2 regions of the Ochrobactrum sp. SFR4 genome follow, and region 1 is predicted to be linked to the other one. Evidence: predicted binding sites of a transcription regulator. Region 1 holds the regulator's gene; the other holds the start of a gene.
The links. Region 1 encodes PhoB, which activates phosphate uptake and scavenging genes when phosphate is short. Its sites were predicted from a motif close to TGTCATNNANCTGTCAT; they were not measured.

Region 1 (4,228 bases):
CGATCGCATCAACTTTCTGCTTGTTCATATCTTCCGCACCTGCTGCAAAAGCATTCTGCGTTGCAGAGGCTGCAACCGGCTTGGTTTCAAACGGAAGCTGCGCCGGAACCGGTGTGTTTACAGCCGGTGCATGATAGGCAAGCTGCATCGGTGCTTCCGCTGCAGCCGGTTGTGCAGCCTGAACATCCTGCGCGGTCTGTCCGGCAGATGCCACCATCACCGGAGCAACGACAGGCAGACGGTCACCTTTACCGGCCTTAGCCGTATCCGTCACATCATAGATGCTGTCCGGCATGGACTGGTTTCTTGGCTCATAGGCAGCCGCCAGATTATACGGGGTTTCAGGCAGCGGCGATTCCAGCGTTCCGTCTCTGCGGCGCTTTTCGTAGAAAGAATTGCCGCCGGCAACCAGCACATAATGCATATTTTTATACGGGAATTTCAGACCGGCAGTATGGAAGAACATTGCATTCTTCAGCTTCGGATGGCGTTCACCCTTCAGCACTGAATCTGCCGCTTCTTTTACATCCGGCAAAGCTTTGGAATTCATGGCACGGGTCATAACGCCCGGTGCAAACTGGTTTTTCTGTCCGACAACACCACAAATGGTTTCAGGATATTTTTCCGAGACCAGGCGATTCATCACCACTGTGCCGACTGCAACAAGACCATCACGGCTGGAGCGGGCAGATTCAAAGAACATTGCGCGCTCAAGGCATTCGCGGTCTCTGGAGGTGTAAGTGTAGGTCTTTTTGCCATTGCGGACAGTCACACCGGATTCCTTGGCAGACTGTGCAGCCTTAGCAGATTTTGAACCGGTCGAAGTCGTGGTGCAGCCAGCAAGGATAAACGGCGTGGCAACCAGAGCACCGATAAACAGTGTTTTCGCTAAATAAGAGCGTTTCAACGGTTCATCCTTATCAATAATTTCCCGTACACCCGGGTCGCACAGAAATCCTGTGCGCGAGCCCCGGGAAAATCGGAGGCTATTAGGGCTAAATAAAGGCACAAGGCCCGATTTATATTCGTGTTCCGGTTAGCGACAACCGGTTAAAATTTACCCCAAGAAAATGCGCTTCATTAGTTAACGACTTGTTAACGCATTCTTTTGAGCGATTACTAAAATACGCAAGATTACGTAAAGACTTCACTAAACACTGTAAAATGAAGCAGCTTACCAGATCATGCTCTGCAGCAATTCTGGTGCGATATTGCCTTATTTCACAACCTGATAGCACCTCAGGCACGGGCGCATCATGCAATTGACTGCCCGATTACGTTAGTCATAATTCATTACAGCGTGTTACAAATGGCTGATATTTCGTGAAATCACTTTGCGTTTATGGCACTATAGTCTTTACAGATACGGCTTTTCGCAGAATCACAAAAATAAAAACCGGCGTGAATTTTCTTCACACCGGCTCATTATTTTTCACAAATATCGGCCGGTTATCAGCCAAAAGCATAGCCGGCACCGCGAACGGTGCGAATCGGATCGGTTTCACGACCGGTATTGATCGCCTTGCGCAGACGGCCGATATGCACATCCACCGTGCGGTCATCAACGTAAATATCCCGCCCCCAGATACCATCCAACAATTGCGTACGCGAGAAAACGCGCCCCGGTGCCATCATGAAATATTCCAGCAGACGAAACTCGGTCGGACCCAGTTTGATTTCGCGTTCCTTGCGGTAAACACGGTGCTGCTGGCGGTCGAGAACAATCTCGCCGACTTTCAGCACATGGGAGAGAACACTCGGATTGGCACGGCGCAACATCGCCTTGATACGTGCCAGCAACTCCGGTGTGGAGAATGGTTTGACGACATAATCATCCGCGCCAACGGCCAGACCACGCACACGCTCGGATTCCTCACCGCGCGCTGTCAGCATGATAATCGGCAGACGTTCTGTCTCTGCGCGCTGACGCAGACGGCGGCAAAGTTCGATGCCGGAAACACCAGGCAGCATCCAGTCGAGAACCAGAAGATCAGGTACGTTTTCGCGTAAATAAATTTCGGCTTCATCGCCACGCAGGATCGTATCGACCTGATAGCCTTCAGCCTCAAGATTATAGCGAAGCAATTCGCTGATGGCTTCTTCGTCTTCAACAACCGCTATTCTTGGCGTGTGTGACATTGCGTATCCACTATTCGTTTAGACATAAGGGAGCATTTGCATTCCGGCACAGCCGGAATGCATGACGTTTATTCTGACAGGCAGGGCTGAATGCCCTGCATATCCGCTGCCGGTTAGAACAGCTTAGTTTTTATGCAATTCGTCGAGAACGACGTCATGGCTCAGATCATCTTTCGGACGATCCGGAGGCATCTGATTACCGGTGACAATATAATAGACTGTCTCGGCAATATTGGTGGCATGATCGCCGATACGCTCAATATTCTTGGCACAGAACAGAAGATGCGTACAGGCCGTAATATTGCGCGGATCTTCCATCATATAAGTCAGAAGTTCGCGGAACAGCGATGTGTACATCGCATCAATTTCATCATCGCGGTCGCGGACAATATTGATCTGAGTCACAGAACGGGTTGCATAGGCGTCCAGCACATCTTTAAGCTGGGTGCGGGCAAGCTCCGCCAGTGTTTCCAGACCGCGATAAAGCTTCACCGACTGGCGTGTTTCCGAAACGGCAACAACACGCTTGGCAATGTTTTTGCCCATATCGCCAACGCGTTCCAGATCCGCTGAGATGCGGATCGCGCCGATAATTTCGCGCAGATCCACAGCCATCGGCTGACGCTTGGCGATAATCATAATCGCCTTGTCATCAATTTCACGTTCGCCTGCATCGAGGATCAAATCTTCGGAAATGACCCGTTGTGCCAGCGCATTATCGGCAGTCACAATCGCCTTGATGGACTGCTCCACCATACGCTCCGCATGACCGCCCATTTCGGCGATTTTGCGGGCGAGAAACTTCAGTTCTTCATCATAGGACGTAACCGTATGCTGTGACGGCATGGAAATTTCCTTATCCTGTGGCACTGCCAAAGCAGTCTGTAAAACTCCAGAGCATTTCCGGCTTATGTTGCCTCATAGAAAATGCTCTATCTTGTTTGTTTTTACGCGTAAGCTCAGATCAGCCGAAACGGCCGGTAATATAGTCCTGCGTACGTTTTTCTTTCGGCGTGGTGAACATCATATCCGTGTCACCGACCTCTACCAGATTGCCCAGATGGAACATGGCTGTGGTCTGCGAAATACGCGCAGCCTGCTGCATTGAGTGGGTCACGATGACAATCGTATAGTCACGGCGCAACTCGTCAATCAGCTCTTCCACTTTCGCGGTTGCAATCGGGTCAAGCGCCGAGCAAGGCTCATCCATCAGAATAACTTCAGGGCTCACTGCAATGGCGCGGGCAATGCAAAGACGCTGCTGCTGACCGCCAGAAAGACCTGTGCCTGCATCATTCAGACGGTCTTTCACTTCTTCCCAGAGGCTGGCGCCACGCAGGCTCTTTTCAACGATGACATCCAGATCTGCGCGGCTGCGGGCAAGACCATGAATGCGCGGACCGTAAGAAACATTCTCATAGATCGATTTCGGAAACGGATTTGGCTTCTGGAACACCATGCCGACACGGGCACGCAGTTCCACCACGTCGATTTTCGGGTCGTAAATATCCTCGCCATCGAGCGTAATCAGCCCTTCAACGCGGCAACCTTCAATCGTGTCATTCATACGGTTGAGTGAGCGCAGAAAAGTCGACTTACCACAGCCGGACGGTCCGATCAGCGCGGTCACGCTGTTTTCTTCAATATCCAGATCAACGCCGTGCAAAGCCTGTTTTTCGCCGTAGAAAACTTTGACCTTGTCCCCGCGCATTTTGATTTTTTTTGGCAAGGCGTTCATCTTCTCTCCGAGAGTTTTTTCTAACGTATAATCATTCATCAGGTTCATAGCCGGTTCCTTCGAATCTACCAACGACGCTCAAAACGGCGGCGCAGAATGATTGCGGCAATATTCATCACAGCGAGGAACAGGAGGAGCACAATAATCGCACCCGATGTCCGCTCTACAAAAGCACGTTCTGCTTCATTAGCCCACATGAAAATCTGTACCGGCAGCGCAGTCGCAGGATCCATAGGGGTAACAGGAGCATTGGCAACAAAGGCGACCATACCGATCAGCAGCAGCGGCGCTGTTTCACCCAGTGCCTGAGCCAGACCGATAATCGTGCCGGTCAGAATGCCCGGCGCGGCC
Region 2 (4,228 bases), on a different contig from region 1:
AGATAGACGCGACCCGCCTCATAATCATATTTCTGACTACCGTCGAAATAAGGTGACGGCAGATCAAACAGAGCCCGCCAGACTTCCCAGCCGTCACGCGGCACCATATCACCGACAAAGTCGAAGAAATGCGGCAGACGCTCCCAGAATTTACCGGCATTGCTTTCATTGGCGAACCACAAAGATGCGGAGAGCGCCAGAAACAAACCACCGATAATCAGCAGCGTATAGGTACGACGTCGGGAGGACAGCTCCCGCCAGTGCTGCTCAACCAAAGCGGCTTCACCGGACAGGGATGGCTTAGAAACAGTATGGGTCATCGGGCCCGCCTAGAGCATTTCGCAGTCAAATGACTTCATTTGACACCCGCGATAATGCGACAAAACAAAGAGTTAGAGCGAGCGCAATGAGTAAAAACCAGACGCAACACGCTCTAAAAAGAATAAAAAAATGCGGCCAGCATCATTCTTTGACACTGGCCGCAACTTAATCTTACTGACCGATCTGCGACTTACGTGCGTCGATAACCGGCTGGTAGAAATCTTTGTTCACTTCGATATAGGACTTGAAATCGCCGCCCATTGTGGAAGCAAAGCACTCCGGATCGGTCTTTGGCAGATCCATCATATAGGTTTTGAACTTGGCTTTCAGATCAGCATCAATGGCTGTGCGGATAACGATCGGGCCGTTCGGGATCAGCGGGGATTTCCAGACTTCTGTGAAGTCTTTCATGTCGATCAGGCCTTTGTCGACCATCTTGCGCAGGTTACCGGATGTGTAACCTTCATCGAAACTGCCAACACCGGAACCGAAAGTTGTACCGGCATCAAACTTGCCGTCTTTTACAGCCAGAACCAGATTTTCATGGCCGCCGCCGAAACCGGTTTCGCTGAAGTAATCTTTAACCGTCGCGCCGCTCAGATCTTTTGGCAGCGAAGTTACCGGAATGAGGTAGCCGGAAGTGGAATCCGGATCAGCAAAACCAAGCTTCTTGCCTTTCATATCGGCAATAGTCTTGATGCCGCTGTCCTTACGGGCAACCATGATCGAATAATAACCGGTCGAACCGTCAGTCTGTTCAGTGGTCAGGATCGGTTCAACAGCATCTTCTTTGGTCAGATAGATTTTGGCATAGCCGGAAGCGCCAAGCTCTGCATAATCCAGTGTGCCGCCGAGCAGACCCTGAATAACACCATCATAGTCAGCAGCAGGAAACAGTTTAACTTCCTTAACACCGATGGCCTTTGGCAGCTGGTCAATAATGCACTGGTAATTACGCAGACGGTCGGCTTCGTTTTCGCCGCCGATAATACCAACGCGGAACACTTCAGGCTTATCTGCCTGCGCTGCGGTTGCGGTTGCCACTGCGGACAGCGCAACGGCGCCGAGCAAAAGCTTCTTGAAGGTCATGAACCATTCTCCTGTTAAACGATGATCGTTTTTTGGTTGGGATTAAATGTTATTGTGCGTCTGCAACAAGTTTTGCGACCTGTCGTGCCACTTGCGGGCTGACCGGAGCTTCCGGTGCAGGCTGTTCCAGAGCTGTTGAAGTCACGGCTTCCGAGAAGCTTTCATCGTCAGCTTCGGCACCATAAATGCGGCGGGCTGCGGCCTGTGTCAGATCAGCAGGCGTTCCGTCGAACACAACGCGCCCGCCCTGCATACCAATGATCCGGTCGCAATAGGTGCGTGCTGTATCCAGCGTATGAAGATTAGTGATAACTGTCAGGCCTTCGCGCTGATTAATATCGCGCAGGGCGCTCATCACGACCTGCGCATTGCGCGGGTCCAGCGAGGCAATCGGCTCATCGGCGAGGATAACTTTCGGGCTCTGCATCAGCGCACGGGCAATCGCCACGCGTTGCTGCTGACCACCGGAAAGCGTACCCGCCGGCTGCAAGGCGGTTTTGACAATATCCAGACGCTCAATATTGGCGATAGCCTGCGCACGCTCCTCGCGGGAGAAAATGCCCATCAGACTTTTCACAGTAGAACGCTGATTAAGACGGCCAAGCAGCACATTGGTCAGCACATCAAGACGTGGCACCAGATTGAACTGCTGGAAGATCATTGCACAATCACTGCGCCAGCGGCGCAATTCAGAGCCACGCAGGCGCGACACGTCCTGATCCTTGAAAACAATCGAACCGTCAGATGTATCAATCAGACGATTGATCATACGCAGAAGCGTGGATTTTCCCGCGCCCGATGCCCCAATGATACCCACCATCTGGCCCTGCGGAATTTCCAGATTTACATCTGCAACCGCAGTATTACCGCCAAAACGACGGGTTACATTTTGAAGTTTAAGCATCAGCGCCCTCTATCAATTTCCATGCGAAATTAGGCGCGTGATATGAAACGAAAATGTAACTTATATTACATCTGTATGAAAATTCTGAATCAGATTTTTGACAAAAAAGCCGCCGGAAGCTCCGGCGGCTTTTTTCTGTTATTGGATTCAGCAGCTTGGCTTATCAGCCGCCATGCTTTTCAAGAAAAGCTTCAATCTCAAGTTTACGGAAATCATCCAGTGCATCCCGCAGGCGCTGATGATCCCAGTCCCACCATGCCAGAGCTTCCAGACGCTCAACAATCGCATCTGAAAAACGCTGACGAATGAGTTTGGCAGGCACGCCGCCAACAATCGTATAAGGCGCGACATCTTTGGAAACGACCGCACCGGAACCGATGACCGCACCATTGCCGATTTTAACACCAGGCAGAACGGTTACGCCATGTCCCAGCCATGTATCATGACCAATGGTCACTTCATGGGCGCGGCGCCATTCAAAAAAATCCGCTTCCTGTTCAGCATCCGGCCAGTAATCATTGGCGCGATAGGTGAAGTGATGCAGTGTTGCGCGCCACATCGGATGATTGGTGGCATTGATACGCACAGAGGCTGCAATATTCGCAAATTTACCGATCTTGGCGCACCAGACCATGCCGTCGCGCTCAATATAGGAATAGTCGCCCATTTCCGTTTCAGAAATACGACAACGGGTACCAATTTCCGTATAGCAACCGAATGTGCTGTCGGAAATTTCCGTATCCGGATGGATAAACGGCTGTTCTGACAATCTGGTCATGCATCTGCTCCCTGACGCACATAACCCGGAGCAAACTCGGTTACGTCAATGATACGGTCAGCCACGGCTTCACGCACATCTTCATCATGGAAAATGCCAAGCATCGCCACGCCTTCTGTTTTTTTGCGGCGGATCAATTCCATAACAACTTCACGGTTTTTGGCATCGAGTGAGGCAGTTGGTTCATCGAGCAACAGCACCGGATGATCCGTGATGAAACCACGGGCAATATTCACACGCTGCTGCTCACCACCGGAGAACGTGGCTGGCGGCAGATCCCACAGACGCTGCGGCAGGTTGAGCATAGCCAGCAATTCACGGGCTTTATCCTGCGCCTGTTCCCGATCAACCCCACGGGCAAATAACGGATCAGCCACCACATTCAGAGCACTGACACGCGGCACAGTGCGCAAAAACTGACTGACATAACCAATCGTATCGCGACGTACAGCCATAACAGTGCGCGGATCTGCCGAGGCAATATCAATCTGCTTGCCGTGATGGCGCAGAATGATCTGGCCTTCGTCCACGGCGTAATTGCCATAGACCATTTTCAGGATAGAGCTTTTACCGGCACCGGACGGGCCGCCAAGCACAGCACATTCACCGGCTTTCAGCGCAAAGAAAACATTATTCACCACCGGCAATTTAACGCCGCCCTGCAAATGCATGGTGAAGCTCTTTGCCACTTCCGAAACAATAAGGGGCATAGTCATGATTAAACCTGCAAAATCGAGGAAACGAGCAATTGCGTATAAGGTGCCTGCGGATCATCCAGCACGCGGTCGGTCAGACCGGCTTCAATAATATGACCGTCTTTCATCACCATCATACGATGCGATAGCAGACGCGCCACAGCCAGATCATGGGTCACAACAATCGCTGCCAGTCCGAGATCGGCCACCAGACCGCGCAACAAATCAAGCAAACGCGCCTGCACGGATACGTCCAGACCACCGGTCGGCTCATCCATGAAAATCAAACGCGGTGCAGTCACCAGATTGCGGGCGATCTGCAAACGCTGACGCATACCGCCGGAGAATGCACGCGGCTGATCATCAATGCGGTCTGCAGAGATTTCCACACGACCAAGCCAGTCGGTCGCGGTTTCACGGATTTTACCATAATGACGATCA

Region 2: phnC (phosphonate ABC transporter ATP-binding protein) is a predicted target of PhoB. The motif match lies at 2,368-2,384, and genes of this name have one in related genera.

Annotation. Positions count from the first base shown of each region.
Region 1 is NZ_JAAPBB010000005.1:231,922-236,149, reverse strand. Features, by position in the region: gene HBA93_RS08640 (cell wall hydrolase) at 1-907, opposite strand, end outside; gene phoB (phosphate regulon transcriptional regulator PhoB) at 1,453-2,139, opposite strand; gene phoU (phosphate signaling complex protein PhoU) at 2,263-2,985, opposite strand; gene pstB (phosphate ABC transporter ATP-binding protein PstB) at 3,104-3,877, opposite strand; gene pstA (phosphate ABC transporter permease PstA) at 3,943-4,228, opposite strand, start outside.
Region 2 is NZ_JAAPBB010000001.1:252,147-256,374, forward strand. Features, by position in the region: gene phnE (phosphonate ABC transporter, permease protein PhnE) at 1-320, opposite strand, end outside; gene phnD (phosphonate ABC transporter substrate-binding protein) at 493-1,410, opposite strand; gene phnC (phosphonate ABC transporter ATP-binding protein) at 1,460-2,314, opposite strand; gene HBA93_RS01080 (LbetaH domain-containing protein) at 2,478-3,092, opposite strand; gene phnL (phosphonate C-P lyase system protein PhnL) at 3,089-3,808, opposite strand; gene phnK (phosphonate C-P lyase system protein PhnK) at 3,811-4,228, opposite strand, start outside.